4 regions of the Streptacidiphilus albus JL83 genome follow, and region 3 is predicted to be linked to each of the others. Evidence: riboswitches for the same ligand, from Rfam matches in the RefSeq annotation. Region 3 holds a riboswitch; each other region holds the start of a gene.
The links. A riboswitch is a leader RNA that binds a small molecule or an ion and turns the genes downstream of it on or off. The one in region 3 is predicted to bind cyclic di-AMP.
Positions count from the first base shown of each region.

Region 1: another riboswitch for cyclic di-AMP. It lies ahead of BS75_RS19670 (M23 family metallopeptidase); the one in region 3 lies ahead of BS75_RS44435 (C40 family peptidase).
Region 2: another riboswitch for cyclic di-AMP. It lies ahead of BS75_RS47080 (glycoside hydrolase family 16 protein); the one in region 3 lies ahead of BS75_RS44435 (C40 family peptidase).
Region 4: another riboswitch for cyclic di-AMP. It lies ahead of BS75_RS09340 (C40 family peptidase); the one in region 3 lies ahead of BS75_RS44435 (C40 family peptidase).

Region 1 is NZ_JQML01000001.1:4,553,930-4,561,896, forward strand. Features, by position in the region: gene trmB (tRNA (guanosine(46)-N7)-methyltransferase TrmB) at 205-855, shown strand; gene BS75_RS19655 (PrsW family intramembrane metalloprotease) at 927-2,711, shown strand; gene BS75_RS19660 (coiled-coil domain-containing protein) at 2,893-4,533, shown strand; partial or broken gene BS75_RS43435 (hypothetical protein) at 4,627-4,937, shown strand; gene BS75_RS19670 (M23 family metallopeptidase) at 4,971-5,999, opposite strand; cyclic di-AMP (ydaO/yuaA leader) riboswitch at 6,012-6,165, opposite strand; gene BS75_RS19675 (VOC family protein) at 6,322-6,744, opposite strand; gene BS75_RS46735 (thioredoxin family protein) at 6,810-7,457, opposite strand; gene BS75_RS19685 (undecaprenyl-diphosphate phosphatase) at 7,606-7,967, opposite strand, start outside.
Region 2 is NZ_JQML01000001.1:7,130,812-7,138,778, reverse strand. Features, by position in the region: gene mctP (monocarboxylate uptake permease MctP) at 1-1,107, opposite strand, end outside; gene BS75_RS31410 (DUF3311 domain-containing protein) at 1,104-1,463, opposite strand; cyclic di-AMP (ydaO/yuaA leader) riboswitch at 1,779-1,949, shown strand; gene BS75_RS47080 (glycoside hydrolase family 16 protein) at 1,955-3,160, shown strand; gene BS75_RS31400 (methyltransferase domain-containing protein) at 3,484-4,302, opposite strand; gene BS75_RS31395 (FAD-dependent oxidoreductase) at 4,357-5,808, opposite strand; gene BS75_RS31390 (NAD(P)-dependent oxidoreductase) at 5,903-6,793, opposite strand; gene BS75_RS31385 (S24/S26 family peptidase) at 6,901-7,251, shown strand; gene BS75_RS31380 (DUF3224 domain-containing protein) at 7,349-7,756, shown strand; gene BS75_RS31375 (DUF4442 domain-containing protein) at 7,845-7,967, opposite strand, start outside.
Region 3 is NZ_JQML01000001.1:4,075,719-4,083,685, forward strand. Features, by position in the region: gene BS75_RS17540 (SDR family oxidoreductase) at 1-152, opposite strand, end outside; gene BS75_RS17545 (sensor histidine kinase) at 272-1,495, shown strand; gene BS75_RS17550 (response regulator) at 1,492-2,172, shown strand; gene BS75_RS17555 (ATP-binding cassette domain-containing protein) at 2,329-3,285, shown strand; gene BS75_RS17560 (ABC transporter permease subunit) at 3,282-4,106, shown strand; gene BS75_RS44435 (C40 family peptidase) at 4,198-5,250, opposite strand; cyclic di-AMP (ydaO/yuaA leader) riboswitch at 5,235-5,388, opposite strand; gene BS75_RS17570 (MFS transporter) at 5,609-7,111, shown strand; gene BS75_RS17575 (D-alanyl-D-alanine carboxypeptidase family protein) at 7,155-7,967, opposite strand, start outside.
Region 4 is NZ_JQML01000001.1:2,155,080-2,162,056, reverse strand. Features, by position in the region: gene BS75_RS09370 (aminotransferase class V-fold PLP-dependent enzyme) at 1-890, shown strand, start outside; gene BS75_RS09365 (Lrp/AsnC family transcriptional regulator) at 919-1,200, opposite strand; gene BS75_RS09360 (rhomboid family intramembrane serine protease) at 1,197-2,036, opposite strand; gene BS75_RS09355 (hypothetical protein) at 2,186-2,455, shown strand; gene BS75_RS09350 (NYN domain-containing protein) at 2,559-4,034, shown strand; gene BS75_RS09345 (C40 family peptidase) at 4,287-5,285, shown strand; cyclic di-AMP (ydaO/yuaA leader) riboswitch at 5,603-5,755, shown strand; gene BS75_RS09340 (C40 family peptidase) at 5,766-6,857, shown strand.

The DNA.
Region 1 (7,967 bases), 480 kb from region 3:
GCACCGTAGACTTGGCGCCACTGTGACCAGCCATCTCCTCACCCCAGCCGACGCCGCCGGCGAGCCCGCTGCCGGGCCCGCCGACCGTGAGCCCGCCGACCGTGAGCCCGCCGACCGGCCGGAGCCGCCCCGCCCCGGGTCCCCGTCTCCCGGGAGATCCACACCGAGCAGCGGATCCGCAGCTTCCACCCGCGCAAGGGCCGGATGAGCGACGCCCAGCGCTCGGCCCTGGCCCGGCTGTGGAAGGTCTACGGCATACGCGTGGACGGCAAGGGCCTGCTCGACCTGCCCACCCTGTTCGGCTCCGCCGGGCAGCCGTCCGAGCTGCCGGTGGTGCTGGAGATCGGCTTCGGCATGGGCGACGCCAGCGCCGCCATGGCCGCCGCCGACCCGGCCACCGGCCTGCTGGCGGTGGACGTGCACACCCCCGGGCACGGCAACCTGCTGCGCCGGATCGAGTCCGACGGCCTGGCCAACGTCCGGCTCGCCGAGGGGGACGCGGTGGTGCTGCTGCGCGACCAGCTCGCGCCCGCGTCGCTGGCCGGGCTGCGGATCTACTTCCCCGACCCGTGGCCCAAGGCCAGGCACCAGAAGCGGCGGCTGGTCCAGCCCGAGTTCGTCGCGCTCGCGGCCTCGCGGCTGCGCCCCGGCGCGACCGTGCACCTGGCGACCGACTGGGAGCCCTACGCCGAGCAGATGCTCGAAGTCCTCAGCGCCTCGGCCGAGCTGGAGAACCTCCACCCGGACGGCGCCGGCTGGGCCCCGCGCCCCGACTGGCGCCCGGTGACCAAGTTCGAACGGCAGGGCATCGCCAAGGGCCACGTCGTCCACGATCTGCTCTTCCGCCGCCGCTGACGGTCCGGCCGTACCTCCGGGCTGCGGCAAACGCCTTACCTGCGGCTACGTGCCCCCGCTAGAGTCGTACGGTGAGCAGCTCCGAGCCCCAGCCGTCCCCGTCGCTCGACGACATAACCGTGGTGGCAGCAGCGGACCCGGCCGCGGACCTGCCGACCCACCCCGGCCCTCCACCGGAGGACGCCGGGCAACCGGCCGCCCTTCCGGTGCCCTCGGCCGAGGAGGGCAGCTCGGGCCTCGACCTGTCCGGGCGGTTCCGCTACAAGCCGCGCGGCAACCTGTTCGAGAGCAAGCTGCTGCGGCTGATCGCGCTGACGCTGCTGCTGGTCCTCTGCGGCGTCGGGATCCTGGCCAAGGTGCAGCGCCAGACCGGCACCTCCGAGATGCTGATCGGCATGGCGCTGGCGGTGCTGCCGGTGCCGCTGCTGCTCGGGGCGTTCTACTGGCTGGACCGGGTGGAGCCCAAGCCCCTGCGCAACCTGCTGTTCTGCTTCGCCTGGGGTTCGTGCGCCGCGACGCTGGTGGCCTTCGTCGCCAACACCTGGGCCACCGACCTGCTGATCAGCCATCAGATCGGCGGTGACGGGCAGACCCTGGGCGCCACCCTGGTCGCGCCGCTGGTCGAGGAGAGCGTCAAGGGATCCGCGATCCTGCTGCTGTTCCTGTTCCGCCGCAAGGACTTCAGCGGCATCGTCGACGGCGTGGTCTACGCGGGGTTCACCGCCACCGGCTTCGCCTTCACCGAGAACATCCTCTACCTGGGCCGCTCGGTGCTGGAGGGCCGTACCGAGGGCGAAGGCATCGCCTTCACCATCGAGACCTTCATCACCCGCGAGGTGATGTCGCCGTTCGCGCATCCGCTGTTCACCTCGATGACCGGGGTGGGCTTCGGCATCGCCGCGATGACCAGCAAGCGCTGGCTGAGGATCCTGGCGCCGATCTGCGGCTGGATCGTGGCGATGTTCATGCACGGCTCCTGGAACGGCTCCTCCGCGCTCGGCGGTCTCGGCTTCCTCGGCGTGTACTTCCTGTTCATGGTCCCGGTCTTCGGGCTGATGGTCTGGCTGGTGGTCTGGTCGCGGCGGAACGAGCTGCGGGCGGTGGGACGGCAGCTCCCGGTCTACGCCGGGGCCGGCTGGATCAGTCCGCCGGTGCCGCTGGTGCTCTCGTCGATGCGCACCCGCCGGCAGGCGGTCGACCTGGCCCGCTTCAACCAGGGCCAGGTCGGGGCCAAGCAGATGCGGGACTACCTGGGCTTCGCCACCTCGCTGGCGTTCCTGCGGCAGCGTGCCGAGCGCGGACTGGTCGGCGCCGAGTTCCCGGAGCGGGAGCAGGAGCTGCTGCACCACCTGTGGGAGCGCAAGGAGGCGGTGACCGGCGCGATCGCCCAGGTCGGCGCCCTGGAGTGGCAGCGGCTGCACCCGCCGCTGCGCCCGTTCCACGGCTACGCCCGGCCCCCGGGGGCCGGGTTCCCGCCCCCGCAGTACCCGGGTCCGGGATACCGCGGCCCGCAGTACCCGGGTCAGTACCCCGGCGCGTACCCGGGCGCCCACCCCGCGCCGGGCCGCGGCCCCTACCCGGTCGGGTACCCGGGGGCCTATCCGCCGGCCGGCTACCAGCAGCCGCCGGCGTACCTGCCCGCGCAGCCGCAGCCCGGCACCGGCTACCAGGCGCCGCCGCAGCCGTACCCGCAGCAGCCCTTCCCGCAGCAGCCGGCCCCGCAGCCGCACCACCCGTACCAGCCGCAGCCGCACCATCCGACCCATCACCACCCCGCGCCGCCGCAGTCGGCGGCGCCCACGGCCCCCGCGCCCGATCCGGGGCCGCCGGCCCCGCCGCCGCACCACCACCACTGACCGTTCCCCACGCGTCACTCCGCACCCTCGGGCCCCGGCCGGGCCGCACCTCCCGGCCGGGCACCGGATCGCACCGGAACCATCCGGGACACTTCCCGCGTTGTCCCTCTTATCCGCACGTCGCGTGCGGGACGCCGATATTGCGTCAGGAGGCCCGCGGATGACCGATGGCATCTATCGCATGGCTGTGACCAGCGGCCACGTCCACAAAGAGACGGTGTCGCTGGCCGAGGAGCAGGTCAGACAGTGGCTGAAGGCACAGCACTACGACGGCCCGGTCGGCGAAGAGGGACGGCACCGGGTCGGGGCGCAGGCCGTGCTCGACTGCTCGCTGAAGGAGCGCGTGCGCGGAGCCGGGGGCGCGAAGGAGTCACTCGCGCGCTGGCGACTTCGCGAGTTCACCACCCAGGGCATCTGGCAGACCACGCTCGCGGTGTCCACCCCCACCGGCGCGCGCACCTGGGTCCGGCTGGACACCGAGCTGCTGCCCGCCCGTGGCGTGCCCACCGCCAAGGCCCCCGTCCCCTCGCTCGCCCGCGGCCTGCTCGACGTCCTGGCCGCCACCGAGGGTGAGCACGCGGGCTCGGCCGCGGTGCACGGCATGCCGACGGTGATCGAGCGCGGCGCGCTGGACGAGGTCCTGGACGAGCTCTGCGACCCCGACCGGCGGCTGCCCATCGTCGTCGCCAGCACCCCCTCCCACACCGACTTCGAGGACTGGCTCGCCGAGACGGTCGACCCGCTGCTGCGGGGCTGCGCCGGCACCGCCGTCCTCTACGCCCTCGCGCCGGGCGCCGAACGGGAGTTCAACCGGGCCCTGGAGCACCACCGGGTCTACGGCGGCGCGGTGCGCACCTACCTCCCCGGGCTCGACCCGGCCTGGCAGCCGGACGCGCCCCGGCACCGGGTGATGGCCCGGCACACCTTCGAGACCGACCTGCGCCGCGCCTCCGGGCTGCTGGCCTGGCTCCCCCGGCGGCTGGCGGTGCAGACCCCGCTGCCGGAGGCGCTGGAAGCGCTCCCGCCGCTGCGCGCCCGGGGTCTGAGCGACGTCGGCGCCGAGATCGACGGGGTGCAGCCCGGATCGCTGCTGGTGGACGAGCACGAGGAGGAGGTGCTCGAACAGCGGGCCCGGGCCGGCGAGATCCAGGAGGTGCGGCGCTGGCTGCGCGCCGCCGAGGAGCGCGAGTCGGAGCTGGCCGCCGAGTACGACGAGCAGTACAGCGAGCTGCGCGCGGCCCGGACCCAGGTCCGCTCGCTGCGCGGACGGCTGGCCGAGGCCGGCTACTCGGACCTGCCGGAGCACGACCGGTTCGAGCGCGACCAGCAGCACGACCCGGCCTCGTTCGCCGAGCTGCTGGACCGGCTCGAAGGCGAGTTCCCGCTGCTCCGGTTCACCGGAGACGCCCGGCTCGGCCGCGACCTGGACCTCCAGACCGACCATCCGACCTGGGTCCGGATGGCCTGGGACGCGCTGCTCGCGCTCCAGGACTACGCGGCGGCGGCGGTACGCGGCGCCTCCGGCGGGGACTTCCGGCGCTGGTGCGAGAACACCCCGGCCGACTGCCACCCCTTCCCCCCGCGCAAGGTGATCCGGGACGAGTCGCGCACCGTCCGCTCGCACGGCAAGTGGAAGAGCGAGCGGGAGCTGCCGGTCCCGGTCGAGGTCAATCCGGCCGGCGAGGTCTTCATGGGCGCCCACCTCCGGATAGGCGGCGGCGGTACCGCTCCCCGGCTGCACTACCACGACGACTGCTCGGGGACGGGCCTGATCTACATCGGCTACATGGGCCTGCACCTGCACAACACCCGCACCAACTGACCGTCCGCCGGCCGGGTTAGGGTGCTGGGAGCGGATCCGGACCACCGGGTCCGGAGCCCGCACGCCCCACCCGTCCCCGGAGGTCGAACAACGATGGCACGCATTCCCTCGTCCCTGGTCGCCGCGAGCGGGCTGATCGGCGGCTTCGGCCTGGCCCGGCGACGAAGAAGCGCGAGCTCGGCGGCGCGGCACTGCTCGCCGCCGGGACGGTCGCGGCGGTGCAGTGGCAGCGGGCCGCCGGTCCGGCCGCGACGGCCGCACTCGCGGGGCTCTATGTCGCCGCGTTCGCCGGCTCGCACCCGCTGGCCAAGAAGCTCGGCGCCTGGCCGTCGGTGCTCACCGTCGCGAGCGGCGTGGCCGTGGCGTCCTGGGCGGTGGCGGACCGCCGGGTCGCTCCCCGCTGAGCCGGGGCCCTTCGGGGAGCAGCAGCGGCCGGGTCAGATACCGAGGCCGTGCTCGGCCAGCCAGACGGACGGGTCGACCGGCTCGCCACCGCCGGGGCGGACCTCCAGGTGCAGGTGCGGGCCGCTGACGTTGCCGGTCGCGCCGACCCGGCCGATCGGCTGACCGGCCGTCACCTCGCCGCCGCCGACGCCGATCGAGGAGAGCTGGCAGTACCAGATCTCGGTGCCGTCGGGCAGGGTCTCCACGATCCGGTAGCCGTAGGCCCCGGCCCAGCCGGCCGAGGTGACCGTGCCCCGGCCCACGGCCACGACCGGGGTGCCGGTGGCGGCGGCGAGGTCCAGACCGGTGTGGAGGTGCGACCAGTAGGAACCGGACTGTCCGAAGCCGGCCCCGGGCACCGCGCCCGGCACCGGGACGACCAGCTCACCGAGGTCCTGGGCGCTCCGCGCCTGCTCCGCCTCGGCATCGCGCGCCTGCTCCGCCGCCCGGGCCTCCGCCTGCGCTGCTGCCCGGGCCGCCGCCTGGGCGTTCTCCTGGGCCAGGGCCTCGGCCCGGAGCGCCTGCTCGTGCTGGACGGCCTGCTCCGCGGCCAGCTGTGCCGCCCGGCTCTCCGCCTCCGCCTGCGCCGCGGCCTCGGCCCGGGCCGCTGCCTGCGCCCGTTCCTCGGCCTCGGCCTTGGCCGTGGCCTCGGCCTTCGCCGCCGCTGCGGCGGCGGCCTGACGACGGGCCGCGTCGTCCGCGTCGGCGCGCTGCTGCGCGGACTGGGTCCGGATCCGCTCGGCCAGGGCCGTGCCCGGGTCGAGCAGTCGGCTGCCGACGGCGGTGGCCCCGGCGGGCAGCGCGTCGTTGCTGTGGTCGGCCACGCTCACCGTGCCCTTGTTGCTCAGCGTCAGCGTGTCGCTGACGGTCGCCGCTCTGGCGGGGGCCGCGAGGCCGATCGCCCCGGTCGCGCCGACGGCGGCCATGGCCGCGAGTCCGAGGACGGTGCCGGAAGCGATCCCGGCGGGGCGCTGCGGCACCTCGGTCTGTACAGGTGCCCAAGCGGACTGGTACGACGCCACGGCCGGCGTACTCCTTTCCTTCCCTCACGCCGACCGGGTTAGCTGACGGGTTCGGAGAGGAAGGTCCCCTACGGCCGCGAACGGCCGATTCACCCCAGATACGTGGTTCCCCGGCTCCCGGCCGTCACGGGAAGTGACGGCCAGCAGGATTAGGCGACAGCGCACGACGCCGTTCGTCGAACAGCAGAACTTCGTGCTGCGTTATCAAACGTTAATCCTAGAGGCGGTTGATTCCAAGTGGTTCGGGGAGCCAGCTGGGACTTGACGCACCGTCTGCGGCCTTTGTCCGTATTCGAGGCGTCCGGGTTCGTCCGGTCCGGACTCAGCGGACCAGGCAGAACTCGTTCCCCTCCGGATCGAGCATCACCTGGAACGCGCCCTCCGCGTCCCGCTGGACCTCGCCCACAGCCACCGCCCCGATCCGGAGCAGGGCCGCGCGCACCAGCGCGATGTCGGCCACGTCGATGTCCAGGTGCAGCCGGTTCTTCCGGCCCGGCTTTCCCTCCGGCACGGCCTGGAAGGCGAGTCGGGGCTGTCCTCCCGGCGGGTCCACGTAGGACCAGTCGCCGGCCCGGTCCACCGGGCTCCCGCCGAGCAGCGCCGCCCAGAACCGCACCAGCCGCGCGGGGTCCGCGCAGTCGACCACGATCTCGTCCAGCCGCCCTATGCCGAGGCCCACGACCGGCCCCGGATACGTGTCCGCACCTGTTCCGCTGTCCGTGTCGGTCTCCGCACTCGTCGCCACAGGGCCACGCTAGCCCCGGAGCGCCCCGCTGCGGGAGGTCCGTGCACGTGGGAGGCCGAAATCCGTCAGCCCCCGGTCGTGTAGAGCCAGTTCACCAGGGTGCCGGCCAGGGCGTCGGCGCTGAGGTCGCGGGCGTCGGCGTACACGCCGCCGGTGCCGGAGTTGAGCACCCGGCCGTCCGGGCCGAGTTCGACCAGCGCCGGGATGCCGACGGCGCTGAGCCGGAGGTAGCGCCCGGCCAGGTCGGTGTTCCGGTCGAAGTGCCCGACGTCCACGGTGACCAGGTGGTAGTTGCGGGACAGCACCTGGTGCACGCCGACGTTCTCCAGCAGCGCGGACAGCGCCTGGCAGTCCTCGCACCAGGCGGAGCCGAAGTCCAGCAGCACCGGCCGGCCGTCCGCCTTCGCCGCCGCGAGGGCCGAGGCGACGGCCGCCGGGGCGTCCGCCGCCGGGTTGTAGCTGTCGGGCACCGGCGCGGGGGTGACCGTGGGCAGCGGCGGGAACGGCCGGGCGACGCCGAGGTAGCCGGGCCCGCCCGCCCGGTGCGCGTCGTCGGCGCTGCCGTCCGAGGAGGAGGAGCGGGACGCGGCCGGGCCGGAGCCGGGCCGGGGGCGTCCGGTGCCGGCCACGGTGGTGCAGCCGGCCAGCGCCGAGGCCGCCAGCGAGCCGGCCAGGGCGAGCGCCAGCGTCCCGAGCAGTCCGCGGCCGGTCACGGCGGGCCCTCCCTCGTCCGGGTCGGGGCGAGGACCGCCCCTCGGACCCATTCGAGCAGGCCCGCCGGGCGGGGCGGGGCCGACCGTCCAGCCGCCGCGCGGCAATCACCCGTGCGGGTGAGCCAGGGGCGCACCGGTGCGAGCCGGTTCAGGTCAGCGAGAGGTAGGCGATGCTGCCGAGGCCGGCCAGGGTGCAGTAGATCGCGAACGGGGTGAGCGTCCGGGTCTCGAAGTACTTCGTCAGGAAGCGCACCGCGACGTAGCCGGCCACGAAGGCGGCGACCGAGCCGGCCAGCACCTGGCCGCGGATGCCGTCCCCGGCCGAGCCGAGCAGCGAGGGCACCTTGAGCAGCGCGGCCGCCCCGATCACCGGGGTGGCCAGCAGGAAGGCGAAACGGGCGGAGTCCTCGTGGCGCAGGCCCTTGAAGATGCCGGTGCTCATGGTGACGCCGGAGCGGCTGATGCCGGGCAGCAGCGCCAGGATCTGCGCGCCGCCGACCACCAGGGCCT
Region 2 (7,967 bases), 3.1 Mb from region 3:
GGCGGCGATGGACATGATCGCCGCCGGGACCAGCGCCCCGATGCCGATGGCGGCGAAGGCCACCCCGGCGAACCAGGAGGGGAACATCCTGGCGAACAGCTGCGGCACCGCCAACTGGGCGTTGTAGCCGGTCACGCCCTTGCCGATGCCGGCCGCGATGGCCATGAAGCCGAGCAGCGACAGCAGTCCCAGCATCAGCGAGTAGGCCGGGAGCAGCGCCAGATTGCGGCGGACCGTGTTCCGGCTCTTGGCGGCCAGCAGCCCCGTCGCCGAGTGCGGGTAGAGGAACAGCGCCATCGCCGAACCCATCGCCAGGGTGGCGTAGGCCCATTGCGCGCTCGGTCCGGTGACCAGCGAACCGCGCGGCTTTCCGGTGGCGGGGCTGGTCTTGGCCAGGGCCGCGGCGGACTCGTGGAAGATCTGGCCGTAGCCGCCGAGCCGGATCGGGATGTAGATCACCGCGACCAGGACCACGATGTAGACCAGGGTGTCCTTGACGAACGCGATCAGCGCGGGGGCGCGCAGCCCCGAGGAGTAGGTGTAGGCGGCGAGCACGGCGAAGGCCAGCAGCAGCGGCAGGTCCTTGGCGAAGCCGCTGGAGCCGCCGATGTCCATCGTGTCCAGCACGGCCTGGATGCCCACGAGCTGCAGTGCGATGTAGGGCATCGTCGCCAGGATCCCGGTCAGTGCGACGGCGAGCGCCAGGTAGCGCGAGCCGTAGCGTCCCCGGGCGAAGTCGGCCAGGGTGACGTACCCCTTGCTGCGCGCCACCGACCAGAGCCTTGGCAGGAAGAGGAACACCAGCGGCCAGGCGAGGATGGTGTAGGGCACCGCGTAGAAGCCGGCCGCGCCGACGCCGTAGACCAGGGCGGGGACGGCGATGAAGGTGTAGGCGGTGTAGAGGTCGCCGCCGAGCAGGAACCAGCTGACGATCGTGCCGAAGCCGCGTCCGCCGAGGCCCCACTCGTCCAGGTGGAGCGGGTTCTCGGCCCGGCGCCAGCGGGCGGCGAGGAAGCCGACGACGGTGACCACGAGGAAGAGCACGATGAAGACGGTCAGCGAGACGGCGTTGGTGTGCCCGGCCGCCGAGATGGTGAGTCGGCTCATCGTCCGGCCCCCTCGGTCGGCGCGCCGTCGGTGCCGCCGTCGGCGCCGCTGCTGCCGTTGCCGGCCCCTGGGGGCGGGTCCGCCCGGCGGCGGGCCTCCTCGCGGCGGATCAGCAGGTAGGCGCCGCCGGTGAAGACGCCCGAAACGATCACCCAGAGCAGTTGGTACCAGTAGAAGAACGGGATCCCGATGAACGCGGGCCGCAGCCTGGCATAGGAGTTGACCCAGAACAGGGCCACGAAGGGAGCGAGGAGGAGGATCCCGCAGACCACCCGGGTCGGCGTGATCACGGGTAATCCGACCGCCGGCGCGGGCGGCGGACCGGACAGCGGGGCGGACGGTGCGGTGTCGGCCATGGTGACGGCTCCCTTGGTGCTCGATGGGGTGCGGTCGGCGGCACTCTCCCGAGGCGCCGCCGTGCGTTCATGCCCATCGGAATCTAGGCCAATGACGGGCGCACGTCACTAGGATGTCCAACTGTCCGACCGGACCGACGACATGCTCGTACAAGGGTTCACCGATCCGCGTGGTTCGTCCGATCCGCCCCGGTCCGTCCCGATGTGAGACCGGGCACAACCCATTGTCCGGGCGGGACTCGTCTGCCTACCCTGCATACTCCGCCGTGGGCGGACCACGCCGCCGGGACGCCGAATCCTGTCCACCCGCCGGCGGGCTGTCGAGCACCGAATCGGACAGGAGCGGGGGAACCAGGTAAGTCGCCGTCGCCGCACCGCCCGCAGGGCGCCGCGGCCCACGGCTCGGGGTGAAGCCGCACCACCGGCGGCCGGGCTTCCTCAGGCCCGAACCCGACAGCTCACCTCGCAGGCGTGTCACGAGGAACACCGACATGCGTCTCCCTGCCATACCCGCGCGCCTCTGTGCCACCGCCGGCGCTGCCGCACTGATCGCCGTCCCGCTGGCCGGACAGGCCGTCGCCGCCACCGCGTCCGCCCCCACCGTCACCCAGGACCGGCTCACCCCGACGTCGATGACGGCCGGCGTCGCCACCACCGCGGGCCTCACCGTTCACGCCAAGTCCTGCTTCACCGCGAAGACGCTGGGCGTCGGCGTTCGCGACAAGGCCGGCGACAACCTGGACTTCCCCGGCTCGGCCTCGAACGTCCGGATCTGCCCGGCCGGCGTCTCGATCACCACCGGCAGCCGCACCCTGCCCGCCGGCTCCTACACCGAGTTCGGCTTCTGGCAGGACACTGCGGGCGCCTGGCACAACCTGGCCTCGCACACCCTGACCGTCGCGCCCGCCGCGACCACCAAGCCGACCGCGCCGGCCACGCCCACCCCCACGCCCACGCCCACCCCGAGTGCGCCCGCCACTCCCCCGGCGACCGCGACCTCCGGCTCGCCCGTCGCGGGCCAGAAGCTGATCTGGTCCGACGACTTCAGCAGCCCGATCGCCTGGGGATCGACCTGGGTCGGCGACACCACCACCTCGTTCCAGTACGGCAACCACAACCCGAACGACAACAAGCTCGACTGGCTGGACCCCTCGGCCGTGAGCGTCGCCAACGGCGTCGCCACCTTCACCGCGACGCCCTCCACCCATGTCCTGGAGAACGGCAAGACGGCCTGGAACACCGGTCTGCTCACCACCGAGGGCTCGACCCAGGGCTTCCAGGTCAAGACCGGCGAGTACGTCGAGACCCGGGTGCAGCTGCCGACCGCCGCCGGCGCCTGGCCCGCGCTGTGGACCTGGAAGAACGGCAACGGCGAGATCGACTCCTTCGAGTACCACCCCGACAACCCGAACCTGCTGGAGCTCACCAACCATGTGAACCCCGCGCAGGACTACTACACCGACGCCAACGCGATCGCCCCGGGCAAGTGGGTGACCATCGGCACCTACTACGGCGCCAACTCGGTCAGCTGGTACGTCAACGGCACCAAGGTCTACTCGGACGGCACCGGCGTCGGCGCCAACTGGTCCGCGTACCTGATCCTCAGCCTCTCGGTCAGCGCGGGTGAGTACCACCCGGCCCCGACCGGCAGCGCGCCGATCACCTTCGCCGCCGACTACGTCCGCGTCTACGGCTGACCTCTCCGCCCAGTCCAGATCGGCGTGGCCGACCAGCGCGAGGCTCCGGTTCCAGAGCTCGGCGCGGGCCCGGGGGTCGTACGCCTGGGCGGCGGCGCGGGTGTCCCGGGTGCGGTCGAAGAACCGGCCGGTCGTCGCCGCCGGCCCCGGGTCGCTCACCAGCCGCTGGGTGGCGGCGCCAATCCGACCGGCACGGTGATCGAGGCCGACGGCGGGGGCCCGGCTGGTCACGCTGGGCTGCACCCGACGTCCGGGCCCGGCGTCCGGGCCCGGCGTCCGGGCCCGGCGCGCGGGCCCGGCGCGCGGGTCCGGCGTCCGCGCGGCTACGCCGACGGGCGACGGCCCCAGGCGGAGACCAACGGGGCGGTCGCCAGGTCCAGCCGCCCGGTCTCGACGCTCGCCAGGTGGCGGTCCACCTCCTCCTCCGTGGCCAGGCCCGCCGCCACCAGCCGGGACCGGATCTGCCGGACCGTCGCCGCCTCCAGCACGGTGCAGGCCGGTGACGTGATCGGGAAGTAGGCGTCGGCCTGGACCTCCTCCAGGCCGGACTCCCGCAGTACCCGGGGCAGGGTTCGCCCGTAGGCGAGGTCCGCGCCGCGCTCGGCCATCAGCGCGCGGAAGCCCGAGCGCAGCCGGTTGGCCAGCCGCTGCTCCGGTCCGGACTCGTCCGGGCAGAGCAGCGGCTGCAGCCCCGGATCGGCGTCCTCCAGCAGCAGCCAGCCGCCGGGACGCAGCGCCTGCACCATCCGGCGCAGGGCCTCCTCCCGGTCGGCGACATGGACCAGCACCAGCCGGGCGTGGACCAGGTCGAAGCCGCCGGAGGGCGGCGGGTCGGCGGCGACGTCGTGCCGCAGCACCTCGACCGTCCCGGCCCCGGCGTCCTCCTCCGGCGCGGTCCAGGACGGGTCGATGTCGGTGGCCAGCACGAACCCGCCCGGGCCCACCCGCCGGGCCAGCCCGGCCGGCACGCTGGGGCCGCCCGCCCCGACCTCCCAGCAGCGCATTCCGGCGCCGATGCCCAGCCGGTCCACATGCCTGAAGGTCACCGGGTCGAACAGCTCGCCCAGGGCACCGAAGCGGATCACCGCCTGCGACTGCTGGTTGTCGAGCAGATATCCGTGTTCCGCCTGGTGCTCCGTCATCCCCCGAGCATCTCAGATCCCGGTCGCACCACCCTTCACCTGCCTCTGCTGCGCCTACGCCGCCGAGGCATCGGGATCGGCGGCGGGCGCGGCAGGCGCGCGGCGGAAGAGCCGGAGGCGGAGGGCGCGCGCCAGGAGCCGGGGGCTGGCCAGGGAGTCGGGGTGGGCGAGCATGGTCGTGGTGCGGGCCACCCGCTCGCTGATGACGGCGTCGGTGACCGCGAGCTCGAAGAGCAGCCGACCCACCCACCGGATGAGTCGGTAGCCGCGCGGGTAGGGCCCGTCCACGTGCGGCAGTTCCAGGTCGGCGAAGGTCGAGACCTGCCAGGCGGCGTCGACGACCACCTTCACCTGCTCGAAGTAGCCGCTCGCCGGTTCGCGGAGGGAGGTGCGCGGGGCGTGCAGGTAGGCCGACAGGCAGGAGGCGTGCAGCATGGCCGAGGTCATGCCCTGGCCGTAGACGGGGTTGAACGAGGCCACCGCGTCACCGGTCGCGACCAGCCCCGCCGGGAACCGTCGGAGCTCGTGGAAGTCCCGCCGCCTGCTGTCGGCCTGATGGTACGTCACCACCTCGCTCACCTGCTTGGCACGCTCGGCGATGTCGCCGAACACCTGGGGGAAGTCCTCGCGGCAGCGCCTGCCGAACTCCACCGCGTCCCGGCTGGGGCGGTCGTCGGCGTAGCCGGCCACCAGCACCATCCAGCGGTGGTCCTCGACCAGGATCACCCCGCCGATCCGGGGCGGGCTGCCAGCGGCCGGGTCGGCGGCGGCGGTCGAGACCACGTTCCAGGCCTCGCTTACCGCGCCGTCGTGCTGGAAGACGGAGGTGGCGTAGTTCAACTTGATCGGCATCCGTCGCATCGGCGGACGCTCCCAGCCGCTCTCGTCCAGCCAGTCGCCGAGCCGGCTGGAGCGGCCCATCGCGTCGACCACCAACTCGGCCTCCAGAGTGACCTGCTGGTCCGAGCCCAACGGGGTGTACCGGGCGCCGACCACCCGGTCCCCGTCGAAGTCGAGTCCCTCGGCCAGGCCGGTGACCCGGCGTATGTTCCCGACCGCGAGGGTGCGGCGGTGGATCAGGGCCTCCAGAAAGGGACGGGTGCTGACCAGGACCGTCCAGTCCTGGTCGATCGGCGCGGTGACCCACCGTCGCCCGTCGGTGTAGAACCACTCGCGGGAGCCGTCCCGGGGCGGGGTCACCGCTCCGGCGGCCACCGCCTCGGCGGCGAACCCCGGGAACCAGCGCTCCAGTTGGACCACGCCGGCCGGGAGCAGCGCGTGCACCTGGCTGCCCTGCGGCACCCCGGGGCGCGGGCCGCCGGTACCGGCCGTGCCGTCGCGCTCGACGATCACCACCTCCTCGGCGTGCTCGCTGAGCACCCGCGCGGCCATCAGCCCGGCGACGCTGCCGCCCAGGACGACGGCCCGGCGCAGCGAGATCCCGCCCCTGGCGGGCGGAAGGGCGTCGGAGATCTGCGCGAAGAGCTGTGCGGATGAGCCGGCCACGGTGGGAACTCCTCTTGCCGCAGGGTGAGTTCATCGTTCGCTGACGGAATTCTGCCACTGTTTTCCGGTCAGCACCGGCCGTTCGCACGTGTGCTCAGCCGCGCAGCCGGGTGCCCGCCTGCTCCTCCAGCAGGGCGACCGCGAGGAGTTCGCCGTCGACCGGGCCGTAGCGCTCAAGTGCCTCCTGATGGAGACCGCGTACCCGCTCGGTGATGGTGTGCGGCGTCGCGAGTTCGGCAGCCATCGAGGCCACCACCGCGAGCTGGTCGTGGATGCGGTCCAGCGGGTAGGAGGCGAGGTAGTCGCCGGCGAACAGGGACGACAGGTCGCGGCGGATGAAGTCGCTGCCGGCCGCGCTCTCGGCGAGGGTGTCGCGCAGCACGTTGAGGTCGACACCGGCCCGCTGTCCCAGCAGCAGGGCCTCGGCGGTGGCCGCCGCCTGGCCGAACCAGAGCAGGTTGATCAGCAGCTTGACCGTGTAGCCCGCGCCGGGGCCGCCGACCAGGGCGATCCGCCGAGGGTCCGCGACCAGCTCCAGCAGCGCCCGGTGGCGGGCGAGCAACTCGCCGTCCCCGCCCACGAACAGCCGCAGCGAGCCGCTCGCCGCGTCGGCCGGGCTGCCGCCGATCGGCGCCTCCAGCACCCCGATCCCGCGCGCCGACGCCCGTTCGCGGAGCGGCGCGGCAGCGGCGGGCGCATTGCTGGACATGTCGATCCAGGTCGCCCCGGGAGCCAGGGCCGCGAGCACCTCCTCGGTCACGGCCGCCGCCACCTCGGCCGGCCCGGGAAGCACGGTGATCAGCACCTCCGCGTCGGCCGCCACCGCGCACGCCGAGGGCCGCCACTCGGCGCCGCAGTCCCGCGCGGCCTGTTCGCGTTCGGCCCGAACGTCGTGAACGGCCACTGCCAGCCCGCCGTCGACGAACCGGGCGGCGATGGGAGTCCCCATCCGCCCGATACCTATGATCCCGATCCGCTGCTCCACCCCCGGATCGTAGTCCGACGCCGACCGTCGCCGACCGAAGCCGACCGTCGCCGTCCTCGGCGGAAATCGCGTCGCGGTGAGCGGGCCGGATCGGGCAGGATCGGCGGATGGGCATGTTGGACGCGTTGGCGCAGCGGGTGGCCGGGGGCGCGACCGTCGCCTTCCGGCCGAGCGGATCGTCGATGGTGCCGCTGATCCGCAGTCGGCAGGAGGTCGTGGTGGCGCCGGCCGACCCGGCGCGGGTCGTGGTCGGCGACATCGTCCTCGCCCGCGTGGCCGGGACCGTCTACCTGCACCTGGTCTCGGCGGTGGACCCGGCCCGCCGGCGGGTGCAGATCAGCAACAATCGTGGCCGCGTCAACGGTTGGACCGGCTACGACCGGGTCTTCGGCATCTGCCTGAGCGTCGACGGGATGCCCCGCGCGGGCGCGGAGGGCAGGGTGGCCGGGGTGGGCTGAGCGCGCCCCGTCGACCACGGTCCGACGGCGCGCCACCGGCTTTTCGCGCCCGGTGAGTTGCCGCAACCGGTCGGTTCGCACCGTTACGATCTACGGCATGAGAGCCGCCGGAACGTTCACCGTGAAGTCCTTCGTCCCCACCGAGCTGGAGCCCAAGCCGGCCGTCGCCACCGGGACTCCGGTCGGCGTGGCGACGATGGAGAAGGCCTTCGAGGGCGAGATCACCGGGCGGGCCTCGACCCTGTTCACCGCAGCCTTCGACCAGGAGAGCGGCTGCGGCACCTACGTGGCGATGGAGTCCTTCGAGGGCTCGGTCAACGGCCTGGAGGGCACCCTGAACTTCGCCCACTCGGCGACGACTTCCGGCAGTGACCGTTCGGCGGAGTTCTTCACCATCGTGCCCGGCAGCGGCACCGGGGAGCTGGCCGGCATCACCGGCGCCGGCGGCCTGTCGGTCGACACCGACGGCACCCACCGGCTCTGGTTCGAGTACGAGATCGGCTGAGCAACGTCACACCCCCTGTGTCCGCGCCCCGCGCCCCGCGTCACAGCGCGGGGCGCGGACGACAGCGCGCGGCGGGCGCGGCGCCGGGTCAGCTCTGCGGGCGCAGCGTCCAGACCACGGTCATCTCCGCCGTCACCGCCCCGTCCCCACGGGTGAGGGTGACCGCGACCGGGAACTCGGGCCGGAGGCCCTGGTCCAGCTCCGCGACCAC
Region 3 (7,967 bases):
TTGCAGTGGACCGGCTCGGCCCCGGCCTCCCGCACGTCCTCCTGCTGCTCCGGCTTCCGGACCAGGCCGACCGGGCTGTCCCCCCGGTCGGCGAGCAGCCGCTCCAGCAGCAGGGCGATCTGACCGTGTCCACCCGCGATGACGATGCGCATGGAACCGACGATAGGAGCCGACCGGGGGCGCCGCACCCGGTGGTACCGCACCCGGTGCAGCCGCCGGATACGGTGCCCGGACGACGCCCGGCCCCACCCCGGGTTTGTACCGTGGGCGGATGGCAGCGAACGGATGGTGGCGCCGGGTGTCCCCCGGCCGGGCGGTGGTGCTGGACGCCGTGGCGGCGCTGCTGGTGTTCGGGCTGCTGCTGGCCGCCGCCGCGATGGCGGCCCGGCCCTCGCGGCACGTGCTGCCGACGCTGGACTCGCTGCACCCCGCCGCCGTCGTCCTGGCCGCCGCCTCCTGCGGGACCCTGCTGCTGCGCCGGCACCGGCCCTGGGGCGCGCTGGCGCTGTCCCTGGTCTGCGGCGTGCTCTACGCCCTGGCCGGCTACACCATGAACCCGTTGCTGATGCTCCCGACGGTGGTCGCGCTCTACACCGTGGCCGTCAGCACCGACCGCCGTACCGCCTGGGGCACCGCGGCCGGCTCGGTGGCGGTGCTGGTCGGCGCCGGGATCGCGCTCGGCCCGGAGACATGGCTGCAGCCGCAGAACTTCAGCGTGCTCGCCTGGGCCGGGACGGCGGCGGCCGTCGGCGACGCGGTGCGCTCCCGGCGCGCCTACATCGCCGCCGTCGAGGAGCGGGCCGAGCGCGCCGAACGCACCCGCGAGGAGGAGGCCGGCCGCCGGGTCGCCGAGGACCGGATCCGGATAGCCCGCGAGCTGCACGACGTGGTCGCCCACCACATCGCGCTGATCAATGCCCAGGCCGGGGTCGCCGTCCACCTCGCCGGCGAGATCCCGGCGCCGGTCCTCGCCGCGCTGGAACACATCCGGGACGCCAGCCACGAGGCACTGCAGGAGCTCAAGGCGACGGTGGGGCTGCTCCGGGCCTCCGACGAGTCCGGCGTGCCGCTGGAGCCCGCTCCCGGCGTCGCCCAGCTGCCCGAGCTGCTGGCCTCCTTCGCCCGCGCCGGGCTGGCCGTCAGCCTGGAGCAGCAGGGCGAGGTCAGGCCGCTGCCGCCGGCCGTGGACCTGACCGCGTTCCGGATCGTCCAGGAGTCGCTGACCAACGTCAGCAAGCACGCCGGGGTGCCCACCGCCCGGGTGCAGCTCTTCTTCGGGCCCGAGCAGCTGGCCATCCGGGTCGAGGACGACGGCCGCACCGCGCCGATGCGCAGCAGCTACCTGGACCAGGGGCAGGGCCACGGGCTGACCGGCATGGGCGAGCGGGCGGCGGTCGTCGGCGGCACGCTGAGCGCCGGACGCGACCCCTGGGGCGGGTTCCGGGTCGCGGCCGACCTACCCTTGCGTCCGGTGGCGAGGGGAGCCGAGACATGACCATCCGGGTGCTGCTGGCCGACGACCAGGCCCTGCTGCGGGGCACCTTCCGCATGCTGATCGACTCGACGCCGGACATGGAGGCGGTCGGCGAGGCCGCCGACGGCCGCGAGGCGGTGGAGCTGGCCGGGCCGCTCCGGGCCGACGTGCTGCTGATGGACATCCGGATGCCGGGCCTGGACGGCCTGGCCGCGACCCGGCTGATCTGCGCCGACCCGGAGCTGTCCGGGGTCCGGGTGCTGATCCTGACCACCTTCGAGTTCGACGAGTACGTGGCGGAGGCGCTGCGCGCCGGGGCCAGCGGCTTCCTCGGCAAGGGCATGCGCCCCGAGGAGCTGCTGGAGGCGATCCGCACGGTCGCGGCCGGTGACTCGCTGCTCTCCCCCTCCGCCACCCGCACCCTGATCACCCGGTTCCTGGCGCAGCCGCAGCGCGCGGACGCGACCGCCGGCGCGGACCCGGCCCGGCTGGACGTGCTGACGCCGCGCGAGCGCGACCTGATGGCGCTGGTCGCCCTCGGCCACTCCAACGACGAGATCGCCGAGCGGCTCCTCCTCAGCCCGCTGACGGTGAAGACGCACGTCAACCGGGCGATGACCAAGCTCGGCGCCCGCGACCGGGCCCAGCTGGTGGTCATCGCCTACCAGTGCGGCCTGGTGCTGCCCGGCGCCCGCTGAGCCGCCCCTGGGGCCGTCCCTCAGGGGCGCCCGCCTACTTCAGGAGGAGAACCGGCTCCGGTCTACTACGCCCGTGGTAGGACCGGGACGCTGCCGCAGGGGGACGCGCCGGGGTGCCCGGCACGGAAGGCTGGGGAGCATGAACGGACTCCCGCGATGATCGTAGCCAGCAACCTCACCAAGCGTTACGGCGACAAGACCGCTGTGAACGACCTGTCGTTCACCATCCGCCCCGGCATCGTCACCGGCTTCCTCGGCCCCAACGGCGCCGGCAAGTCGACCACGATGCGCATGATCATGGGTCTGGACGCGCCGACGCAGGGCAGCGTCACCGTCAACGGCAAGCGCTACGCCGACCATGCCGCGCCGCTGCACGAGGTCGGCGCGCTGCTGGAGGCCAAGGCCATCCACACCGGTCGTTCCGCCCGGAACCACCTGCTGGCGCTGGCCGCGACCACCGGCATCGGAGCCCGCCGGGTGGACGAGGTGATCGAGCTGGTCGGTCTGACCGAGGTGGCCCGCAAGCGGGCCGGCGGCTTCTCGCTGGGCATGGGGCAGCGGCTGGGCATCGCCTCCGCGCTGCTCGGCGACCCGGCCACGGTCCTACTGGACGAGCCGGTCAACGGCCTCGACCCGGAGGGCATCCTCTGGATCCGCAACCTGCTCAAGGGCCTGGCCTCGGAGGGCCGCACGGTCTTCGTCTCCTCGCACCTGATGAGCGAGATGGCGCTGACCGCCGAACACCTGATCGTCGTGGGACGCGGCAAGCTCATCGCCGACACCTCGGTCGCCGACTTCACCCGCAGCGCCTCCCGCAACGTCGTCCGGGTCCGTTCCCCGCACGCCGAGAAGCTGCGCTCGCTGCTGGTCGGCCCGGACGTCACGGTGGACGCCGTGGAGCCGGGCACGTTCGAGGTCACCGGCCTGGACAGCGACCGGATCGGCACCGTCGCCGCCGAGAACGGCGTCACCCTGTTCGAGCTCGCGCCGCAGCAGGCCTCCCTGGAGGAGGCGTTCATGGAACTCACCCGGGACGCCGTCGAGTACCACGCCAGCACCACCGTCGCCGCCCACGGCGGCGCGCCGGTCGGCACCGGAAGGAGCACGTCATGAGCACCGCCACCGCGCCCGACGCGACCGTGAAGGCCTCGTTCGCCAAGGGGCAGGGCAAGGTGACCCAGGCGCGAGTGATCAACTCCGAGTGGATCAAACTACGCACCCTGCGCTCCACCCCGATCACTCTGCTGGTGGCCGTCCTCATCATGGTCGGCCTGAACCCGCTGATCACTTGGGCGAACGCCAGCCACGGCGGCGGCCACGGCGACGCCGTCAACGGCGCGGAGCTCAGCCTGGGCCTGTACATCCTGGCCCAGTTGGCCGTCGGCGTGCTCGGCGTGCTGATCGTCAGTGGCGAGTACAGCACCGGGATGATCCGTGCCAGCCTCTCCGCCGTGCCCAAGCGGCTGCCGGTGCTGTGGGCCAAGGCGATCGTCTACGCCGTGGTCGTGCTGGTCGTGATGACGATCGCCTGCCTCGGCGCGTTCTACGGCGGCCAGGCGATCCTGTCCCACTACGACCGGGCCGTGACCCTCACCGATCCCGGTGTGGCGCGGGTGGTCTTCGGAACCGGGCTCTACCTCACGTTCGTGGGCCTGCTCGGCATCGGCCTCGGCGCGCTGATCCGCAATGCGGCGGGTGCCATCGCCGTGCTGGTCGGCATCCTCTGGGTGGTGCCGATCCTCGCGCACCTGCTGCCTTCGAGCTGGGCCCCCCACATCGTTCCCTACCTTCCCAGCAACGCCGGTAGCGCGATGCTCTCGGTGGTGCCGGACCCGACGATGATGTCCCCCTGGAGCGGGTTCGCCCTCTTCGCCGGCTACGCGGTGGCCCTGCTGGCGGTCGCCGGCCTGCTGCTGAAGCGCCGCGACGCCTGACCCGTCCCACCGTTCCTCTGCCGGAACACCACAGCGCTGCGCCCCCGGACCTTCGTCCGGGGGCGCAGCGCTGTTCGGTGCTGTCCGAGCGTCAGAAACGGCCCGCGAAGGTCGGGGCGTAGTCGCTGATGGTGTCGATCTTGACACCGGCGCTCGGGTTGGCGGCCTCGACGTAGGAGCCGTTGCCGATGTAGATGGCGACGTGGTACGCGTTGGCGGCGGTGCCGTCGGTGGACCAGAACAGCAGGTCACCGGGCTGGAGGGCGTTCATCGAGACCGGGGTCGCGGCGGCGGCCTGATCCTCGCTGGTGCGCGGGATGCTGATGCCGGCCTGGGCCAGCGCGGCCTGGGTCAGGCCCGAGCAGTCCCAGGTGTTCGGGCCGGTGCCGCCGTAGACGTAGGCGTCGCCGACCTGCGCCTGGGCGAAGGCGATGGCCGCGGCCATGCCGCTGCTGCTCGCGGTCGAGGAGCTGCTGCTGCTCGTGCTGGTCGTGGTCGTGGTGGCGGCCGGGGCACTGGTGCTGCTGGTGGTGCTGTCGGACGAGGAGCTGGAGGAGCTGTCCGAGGCGGACCAGTTGGAGCTGCCGGCGCTGTAGCTGGAGCCGGAGCCGGAGTTGGAGCTGTCCAGGTTCGCGCTGCCGGAGACCGTGTCGGAGGAGGTGGTGGCGCCGGTCGCGGCGGTGCGGCCGGACAGGGCCAGGCGCTCGCCCGGGTAGATCAGGTCCGGACCCTGGGTGAGGACCGAGCGGTTGAGGGCGTAGAGCCGCTGCCAGCCACCGTTGACGTCGTGGTCGGCGGCGATGGTGGAGAGCCAGTCGCCCGCGAGCACGGTGTAGTACGAGGCGGTGGTGGTGTCGGCGGCCCGGGTGCCGCTCGCCGAGGTGGGGGCGGCGACGGCGGCCGGGGCGGTCGCCGGGGCGGAGGCAGGAGCGGCGGCCGGGGCCGTGGCGGAGGCGGTGTTGGCGGTGATCATCGGAACGGCGAGGCTGACGATGCCGGCGAGGCCGACACCGGCGAAGAGGCGCTGCTTGGTGGTGCGCCGGGCCTTGACGGCCCGGTGGCGACCGGTGCCGGCGGTGGAACCGGTACGGCCGTTGGTCTCATGGGTGCTCGAAGGCAGCATGTTGAAGCGGTCCTCTCCCACGCCTGCGAGGTGAGCTGTCGGATTCGGGCTGGAGTTGCCCGGCCGTGCTGAGCACGGCTTCACCCCAAGCCGCGACTGTGAGATCGCGGCGACTTACCTGGTTCCCCCGCCCCTGCCGTGGTGCGGTGCCGATGTGCCACAGCCTCCGGCGGCAGGACTCGGCGTTCCGGAGGCGTTGGTTCCGCATAAGTGCGAACGGACCGAACGCTAGGCAGATTGTGCTTGAAACTACAACTCGGTGTGAGCCTACTCACATACAAACCGGAATAAAAAGGGCTTCGGCTGCCCAGATGCTGCCGTGACAAGGCAGACCTAATGTCGTTGTTGTCCATATATAAAGGGATGGGAGCCACCGACCATGACAGGTACGGCAGCAGACCCCGGGACAACGTCCAAGAGCCTCGCCCCCGACGGCCGGGGCGAGAACCACCGCTGGTGGGTGCTGGCCGTGATCGGCCTGGCCCAGCTGATGGTGGTGCTCGACGCAACCATCGTGAACATCGCCCTGCCGTCCGCGCAGAAGGACCTCGGCTTCAGCAACGGCAACCGCCAGTGGATCGTCACCGCCTACGCCCTCGCCTTCGGCAGCCTGCTGCTGCTCGGCGGGCGGATCGCCGACCTGGTGGGCCGCAAGCGGGTCTTCCTGATCGGACTGGCGGGCTTCTCCGTCGCCTCCGCCATCGGCGGGGCCGCGCCCAGCTTCGAGGTGCTGGTCATCGCCCGCGCCCTGCAGGGGGCCTTCGGCGCGCTGCTGGCGCCCGCCGCACTCTCCCTGCTGACGACGACCTTCACCGACTCCGCAGAGCGCGCCAAGGCGTTCGGCATCTACGGCGCCATCGCCGGCACCGGCGGCGCCGTCGGCCTGCTGCTCGGCGGGCTGCTCACCGAGTACCTGGACTGGCGCTGGTGCCTGTACGTCAACCTGCTGCTGGCCGTGCTCGCCATCATCGGCGCGGTCCGGCTGCTGCACGCCGGCCGGCCGGCCGACCCGCCCAAGCTGGACATCCCCGGCACGGTCGTGGTCTCACTGGGCCTGTTCGGGCTGGTCTACGGCTTCTCCAACGCCGAGACCCACTCCTGGAGCTCCGTCGGCACCTGGGGCTTCCTGGCCGCCGGGGTGCTGCTGCTCGCCGTCTTCGCCTGGTGGCAGACGCGCACGCCGCATCCGCTGCTGCCGTTGCGGGTGGTGCTCGACCGGAACCGGGGCGCGTCCTTCCTGGCGATGTTCCTGGCCGGCGCCGGGATGTTCGGGGTCTTCCTGTTTCTGACCTACTACCTGCAGCAGTCGCTGCTCTACTCGCCGGTCAAGACCGGACTGGCCTTCCTGCCGATGGTCGCCGTGATGATCGTCACCTCGGTCACCGCCACCAACAAGCTGGTGCCCAGGCTGGGCGCCAAGCCGATCGTGCCGGTCGGCATGCTGCTCGGCGCCTGCGCGATGGCCTGGCTCACCAGGCTCGACCTGAACAGCACCTACGCCGCCGACGTGATGCCGCCGCTGCTGGTGCTCGGCCTCGGCCTCGGCCTGATCTTCGCCCCGGCGATGTCGCTGGCCACGGCCGGGGTCGAGCCGCACGACGCGGGCGTCGCCTCGGCCACCGTCAACACCAGTCAGCAGGTGGGCGGTTCGATCGGCACCTCGCTGCTGAACACCCTGGCCACCAGCGCCGCCACCGCCTACCTGGTCGGCCGGGCGCACACCTCGGCCAACACCGCCCAGGCGCAGCTGCACAGTTACTCGACCGCCTACTGGTGGTCGGCCGGGTTCTTCCTGTTCGGGATGGTGGTCTGCGGCCTGCTCTACCCGGTGGGCCGACCCCGGATCAATCCGGAGAACGCGGACGCCCCCATCCACATGTGACCTCCGTCAGACGTGGATGGGGGCGCGGCGGGTGGCCCCGGTGTCAGCCGAGGCGGGTGAGCCGGGTCCCGTAGGAGGGCTCGGCCAGGTCGGACTGGAGGTTTATCGGGATCCGCTGGGCGCTGACCCCGGTGCCGACGACCAGCTCGCCGACGCCGTCGCCGGCCCGGCCGGTGCGCGGCAGCACCCCGCCCGTCGCCTCCAGCGAGACCGGCACCGAGGTGCCGGACCAGCCGATCACGTTCACGTCCTTGGACGCCACCACCGGCGTCCGGCCGCCCTCGCCGTCGTCCACGTAGCCGACGACCTCGCCCTGGTGCACCAGGATGTGCGACTGGAGCACGCCCTCAGCGCTGACCAGCAGCTTCTTGCTGGTCGCCATGACGTTGTCGAGGATGCCGAAGGTCGAGCTCAGGGCCGGCTGCCCCAACGTCACACCGAGCACGGTCTGGGTGGTCCCGCCGATCTTGACCTGCGCCGCCCACATCAGGCAGCCCAGCGCCGCCGAGTCGGAACCGGTCTTGACCCCGATCACGCCGTTGGCGCCGAGCAGCTTGTTGGTGTTGTAGGTCAGCGGGTTCTCCGGCGGCGAGAACGACTGGGTGCTCACGATCTCCCGGAAGACCGGCGTCTCCATGACCACCTTGGCCAGCTTGAGCTGGTCGGCGGCGGTGCTCTTGGTGGTGTCCTCCAGACCGCTGGGGTCGGTGTAGGTGGTCTGCGACATCCCCAGCGCCGTCGCCTCGGCCTGCATCTTGGCGACGAAGGCGGCGTCGGTGCCCGCGTCCCAGCGGCCGAGCAGCCGGGCGACGTTGTTGGCCGAGGGGATCAGCAGCATCTGCAGGGCCTGGTACTC
Region 4 (6,977 bases), 1.9 Mb from region 3:
CCGAGGCCGGGGCGGGTCCCGCGCTGGTCTGCGTGACCGGCGCCTCCAATGTCACCGGGGAGATCTGGCCGGTCCGCGAGCTGGCCGCGACCGCCCACCGGCACGGTGCCCGGATCGTCCTGGACGCCGCCCAGCTCGCCCCCCACCACCCGGTGTCGGTGCGGGAGTTGGACGTCGACTGGGTCGCCTTCTCGGGCCACAAGCTGTACGCGCCCTTCGGCGCGGGGGTGCTGGCCGGCCGCAGCGACTGGCTCGACGCCGCCGAGCCCTACCTGGCCGGCGGCGGCGCCAGCCGCACCGTCGCCCGCGAGGCGGACGGCTCGGTCGCGGTCGAGTGGCACCAGGGCCCGTCCCGGCACGAGGCCGGATCGCCGAACGTCATCGGCGCCTACTCCATCGCCTCCGCCTGCCGGGCGCTGACCGAGGCCGGCTTCGACCGGCTGGTCGCCCGGGAACAGCAGCTGATCGCCCGGCTGCGGGCGGGGCTCGCGGACATCCCCGAGGTGCGGGTGCTCACCCTGTTCGGGGACGCCCACCCGCGCGTCGGCGTGCTCTCCTTCGTGGTCCAGGGCTGGAACAGCTCGCACTTCTCCGCCGCGCTCTCGGCCGAGTACGGCATCGGCGTCCGCGACGGACTGTTCTGCGCCCACCCGCTGGTGCGCACCCTGCTCGGCGGCGAGGAGGCGGCCCCGTCCGAGTGCGGGGCCCCCGAGGCCTCGCTGCCGGGGGAGCGCAGCCTCAACGCGATCCGGGTGAGCTTCGGCGCGGGGACCCCCGACGAGCACGTGGAGCGCTTCGTCGCCGCCGTGCGCGAGCTGGTCACCCAGGGCGCGCAGTGGGCCTACCGGACCGAGGGCGGGCGCTGCGTCCCGGACACCCGCCGGGTCTGACCGCCCGCGGCCCTCGCGGCCGGCCTGCTCAGCCGTCGAGCCCCAGGGCGAAGGCGGCGTCCAGGTCGTGCCGCGAGTAGGTGCGGAAGGCGATGTGGGTCTCGGTCTGCTCCACGCCGGGCACCTTGTTCAGCAGGCCGGGGATCACGTCGGCCAGGTCCTCGTGCGCCCGCACCCGGACCATCGCCACCAGGTCGTAGGTGCCGGTGACGGAGTAGACCTCGCTGACGCCCTCCAGCGCCGCGATGGTCTCGGCGATCTCGGGGATCCGGTCGACACTGGCCTTGACGAGCACGATCGCGGTGATCACTGGAGGGTCTCCTGGGACGGTGGGAGGGACGGTGGAAGGGCGGACGGCCCAGCGTAGCCGCGCCGTCGGCAGTAGAGCAGCCAGGCGAAGAGGAAGCCCCCGGTGAAGCCGATCAGGTGCGCCACGTACGCCACGTCGGGCTGCCCGGCGGCGGCGCTGCGCACCGAGAGGGCCTGGATCGCGAACCACAGCACCAGCACCAGCCAGGCCGGGAACCGCAGCGGCAGGAACAGCAGCAGCGGGATCACGACGGTCACCCGCGCCCTCGGGTAGAGCCGCAGGCAGGCGCCCAGCACCCCGGCGATCGCCCCCGAGGCCCCCACCAGGCTGACCGTGCCGTTGGCGCCGTGCTGCTCCACCAGCGCGTAGCCGTAGGTCGCCAGGTAGCCGACGGCGACATAGAAGAGGAGGAAGGAGAGCCGTCCCATCCTGGCCTCGACCAGGGTGCCGAAGACGTACAGGAAGATCATGTTGCCGAGCAGGTGCACCCAGCCGGCGTGCACGAACATCGCGCTGAGCACCGAGAGCGCCGGGACGCCCAGGGACTCCCCGGGCCCGGCCCGGTTGTCCAGCAGCTCGCGCGGGACCACTCCCCAGTGCTGGTAGTAGGCCGCGATCGCGGCGGCGCGGTGCGCGCCCTCCCCGTACAGCGGGTCGAGCCCGGAGACCGGCCCGATCAGGAACACCACGCTGTTGACGGCGATCAGCAGACAGGTCACCAGCGGCAGCCGGCGGAGCCGTCCGTCCGTCCCGGCGGTGGCCGCCGTGCGCAGCAGGCCGGTCGCGCGCAGGGTCCACGGGCGGGCGGGCGGGGGTGCGCCGGAGAAGGGGAGCATGTCCCAAGCATTCCTTGACCGGACAAAAACGACACCGTCGGCTGCGGCGTGTGGGGGACGGTGCCGCACCGTCACGGGGAGGCCCTAGGGTTGCTCGGGTAGCCGTGTCCGGCCTGCTCCGGACGCCCCGCGAACCGAGAGGACGCCCCATGTCTGTCCCCCTGCCCACCGAGGGGACCCGGTGGCGCTGCACCCTGTGCGGCAACCTGACCCGTTTCGACGTCACCCGCTCCTCCCGGGTGGTCGAGTTCGTCCACCTCGACCTCGCCGGCGAGCCCCGGGTCGAGGAGCAGGAGGTGCTCAGCGAGACCGTCGAGTCGGTGCGCTGCCGCTGGTGCAGTGCGGTGGACCAGATCGAGTTGGTCGACCGGCCCGGCGCCGAGGCCGAGGCGGCGGCGCAGGCGGCCCGGACCGAGTAGGACAGCGGGTTCGAGCAGTGGCGGAGTGACGACTGGGGGGCGGGACGGGCGAGAATAGGTCAACGGGCCGGTGCGGCCCGGCGACCGGATCGGAGTACGGGACGTGGTGGAGAGAGCCAGGGCGGACGCCGCCGAGGGCCTGGGAGGGCCCGACGGCGCGGCGCCGGTCCCTGCCGTGCCGGCCGGCCCCGGCGCGGATGCCGGGGCCACAGCGGACGCCGGGGCCACTGCGGACGCCGGGCCCGCGGCGGAGACCGCCGCGCCGCCGGAGGAGCAGCTCGACCGCCCGCTGCCGGAGGGCGTGCGGCGGCGGGTGGTGGGCATCGCCGCCGACGCGCTGGCCGCCGTCCCCTCCGCCGAGCTGCCCGCCCGGCTGCGCCCGTACGCCAAGTTCACCCCGGTCCAGCGGGCCCGGCGCGGGGCGACCGCCATCGCCGCCGCGCTGGAGGCCGAGCCGCAGTTCCGGCTGCGGATAGCGGACCGGGTCCGGACCGGCCAGCCGGACCTGGTCACCGCGCTGGAGTCGGGCCTGGTCCCGGCGGCGGTCGACCCCCAGGACGTCGCCGCCGTGGCCTACCTGCTGCGCCCGGCCGGCTGGAGCAAGCTGGTCGCGGACGCGGGCGAGGAGGTCGAGCGGGCCGAGTCCGAGGGCGCCGCCGCCGAGTCCGCCCGGCTGATCGAGAAGCTGCAGGCGGAGCTGTCGGCGCTGCGGGAGACCACCCGGGCCGAGTCCGAGCGGAGCCGGATCGACCTGGAGGCCGCGAAGAAGGACGGCGACGCGCTCCGCCGCAAGCTGCGCAGCCTGGAGGCGGACACCAAGCGGGCCGAGGCGGCCACCCGCAAGGTGACGGCCGAGCTGGACGCGCTGCGCTCCTCCGGGGCGACCGAGCGCGGCTCGGCCGACAGTGAGCTGCGCCGGCTGAAGCACCGGCTGGCCGAGTCGGAGGCGGCACTGGAGGCGGCCAAGCGGGCCTCCCGCGAGGGGCGCAGCGCCGAGGACATGCGGCTGCGGCTGCTGCTGGACGTGGTGCTGCAGGGGGCGCAGGGGCTCCAGCGGGAGCTGGGGCTGCCACCGCTCTCGGGCCGTCCGGCGGAGTCGGTGGAGGCGGTACGGCCGGTCACGGCCTCGCCGCACGACGTCGCCCGGCGCGCGCTGGACGCCGACGACCCGGCGCTGCTGGACCAGCTGCTCCAGCTGCCGCTGGTGCACCTGCTGGTCGACGGCTACAACGTGACCAAGACCGGCTACCCCTCGCTGCCGCTGGAGAAGCAGCGGGCGCGGCTGCTGAACGGCCTGTCGCTGCTGGCGACGCACAGCGGGGCCGAGGTGACCTGTGTCTTCGACGGCAAGGACCTGGACGCGCCGGTGCCGATGGCCCCGCCGCGCGGGGTGCGGGTGCTGTTCAGCCGCTCGGGGGAGACGGCGGACGAGCTGATCCGCCGACTGGTCAGGGCGGAGCCGGAGGGCCGCCCGGTGGTGGTCGTCTCCACCGACCGGGAGGTGGCGGACGGGGTGCGGAAGGCGGGCGCCCGGCCGGTGCCCTCGTCGATGCTGCTCAGGCGACTCGTACGCACCTGATAGGTCAATCCCGACATTTGACGTATATGCAGACTGTTTTCGCCCCGAGGGCGACAGATTGAGCCGGTCTCACTAGTCTCTGCTCTCGAACCTCTGTCCTGACGATCGCCCGGCCGGGTGACACGGGGGTTCCCGTCCTCGTCCTGGGCGCCGCATCGGGGGATGCGCCATGTCGCCGAGCGACGGTTGCCGGAAGGGAACCGAGCCTCCGTGGCCTCACACCGCCGCCCCAAGCAAGCCAGCCGTGCCCGCGTGACGGTCCTCACCGCGGCCGCGGCCACGGCCGTGGCGCTCTCGGCGCAGGCCGCGGCGCAGGCTGCACCGACGCTCACGCTGAGCCAGGCGAAGAGCGAGGTGGCGGCGGACCGCCAGGCGGCGGACGTGGCGACGCAGAAGTACGACGACGCGCAGAGCCAGCAGCAGGCGATCCAGCAGAAGGTGACGCTGCTGCAGAACGAGATAGCCGCCCAGCAGGCCTCGATCAACAAGGAGCTGTCGCAGCTCGGCGGCGAGGCCGCGGCCCAGTACCGGGACGGCGCGGTGGACCCCGCCGTCCAGCTGATGCTCTCCTCGGACCCGAGCGCCTACCTGAACCAGGCCTCGGCCCAGGGCGAGGTCGACTCCACCCAGGCCGCCCTGCTGTCCAATGTCACGGCGGCGGAGGCCATCCTGGCCCGGGAGAAGGCCGAGGCCACGGCCGAGCTCCAGCAGCAGCAGGCGCTGCTGTCCACCATGCAGTCCACCAAGGCCACCGCGCTGGGCAAGCTCAAGTCGGCGCAGGCGGTGCTGGACGCGCTCACCCCGGCCGAGCAGGACCAGGTCGGCGGGGGCGGCGGCTACGGCACCATCGCCCACAACGGCAGCACCATGTCGCCGAGCCAGGTCGACCTCTCCGGCATCTCCTCGGCCGCCGCCACGGCCATGCGGGCGGCGCTGAGCAAGGTCGGGGTCGCCCCCTACGTCTGGGCCGCGGCCGGCCCCGACTCCTTCGACTGCTCGGGCCTGGTGATGTGGTCCTACGCCCAGGCCGGCATCCAGCTCCCGCACTCCTCCTACGCGGACGAGTCGGTGGGCAGTGCGGTCTCGCTCTCCGACATCCAGGTCGGCGACATCGTGGTGCTGGAGAACGGCGCCCACGTCGGGATGTACGCCGGCAACGGGATGGTGGTGAACGCCCCCGAGTACGGCTACACCGTCTCCATCATGCCGATCAGCGACTTCGGCGGGATCGTCGCCATCCGCCGGGTCTGAACCCCTCCGTCGAGTCCGGGCGGCCGCTTCCCCCTCCGTCCCACAGTGTGACGTGCGCCACAGCGATTGTGACTGCTGTGGCGTTCCGTCCTTTTTGGTCCGGATGTCGTGGGCATACGGTCATACTCCGACTGCGTACCGTACGGGAGTCGGTACCCCTACGAGTCATCAAGAACTTCTTTCTTCCAATGATTTGAACGGATCACGGTTGGGTCACTAGTGTCGACTCCCGAACCACCGCTGAATCGACCGCCCACCTCGGGTGGCGGCGGGGTTCCCGCCGAGTCCGAGGCGTGGCAGGGGTGCGCAGGGCACCCGTCAGGGGAGTGCCGACAACTCGGAGCCGGGGAACCACTCGTTCCTCGGGGTGAATCGACGTCAGGCCGGTGTGGTTGCCGGTGAGGCGTTGTAGGGCGATCTTCCAGCCCGAACCCGTCAGCTCACCCGGTAGGCGGATCGAGGAAGAAGGAGCTCGCCTTCGTGGCGTCCCATCGTCGTCCCAAAGCGCCCAGCCGTACCCGGGCCGTGGTCCTCACGGCCGCCGCCGCCACCGCAGTGGCGATCTCCGCGCAGTCGGCAGCGCAGGCGGCGCCCAAGCTGACCCTGGACCAGGCCCGGAGCGAGGTGGCGGCGGACCGGCAGGCGGCCACCACCCAGGGCGAGCAGTACAACCAGGCCCAGGGCGAGCAGCAGGCGATCCAGCAGAAGGTCTCGCAGCTGCAGAACGAGATAGCGCGCCAGCAGGCCGCGGTCAACGCGCAGTTGGCGCAGTTGGGCGCCCAGGCGGCGGCCCAGTACCGCGACGGCGCGTTCGACCCCTCCATGCAGCTGATGCTCTCGTCGGACCCGACGGACTACCTGGACCAGGCGTCCACCCAGGGCGAGCTCGACGCCACCCAGGCCAACCTGCTGGGCAGCGTCAAGGCGCAGCAGACCGTCCTGGCCCGGGAGAAGGCCGAGGCCACGGCCGAGCTCAAGCAGCAGCAGGCGCTGCTCGCGCAGATGCAGAAGGCGAAGTCCAGCGCCCTGGCGAAGCTCGCGGCGGCGCAGAGCGTGCTCGACTCGCTCACCGCGGCCGAGCGGGCCCAGGTCGCGGCGAGCGCCGGCGTGGGCGGCGGCGGCACCAAGGCCGGTGGCGGCACGACGGCCGGTGGCGGCACGAGTGCCGGCGGCAACGGCGGCAGCGGCTCCGTGGGCGGCATCAGCCTGGACGGCATCTCCAGCGCGGCGGCGACCGCGATGCGGGCGGCCATGAGCAAGGTCGGCAACGCGCCGTACGCGTGGCAGGGCTCCGGCCCGAACGAGTTCGACTGCTCGGGCCTGGTGATGTGGGCCTACGCCCAGGCCGGGATCACGCTGCCGCACTACTCCTACTCCGACGAGACCGAGGGCAGCCCGGTCGCCTCGCTGGCCGACGCCAAGGTGGGCGACATCATCGTGCTGGAGAGCGGCGCCCACGTCGGCCTCTACGCCGGCAACGGCATGCTGCTCAACGCCCCGGAGTACGGCTACGACGTGTCGGTCCAGCCGATCAGCTGGTTCGGCCAGATCGTCGCGATCCGCCGGTTCTGAGGGATCTGACGAACCGTTCCACCAGTGGCTCCGCCCCGGGCTCCCCGCCCGGGGCGGAGCCACTGTCGTCCCGTCATGTGACAGATGGCACACAGATAACGACAGTCATGGTGATCTGAC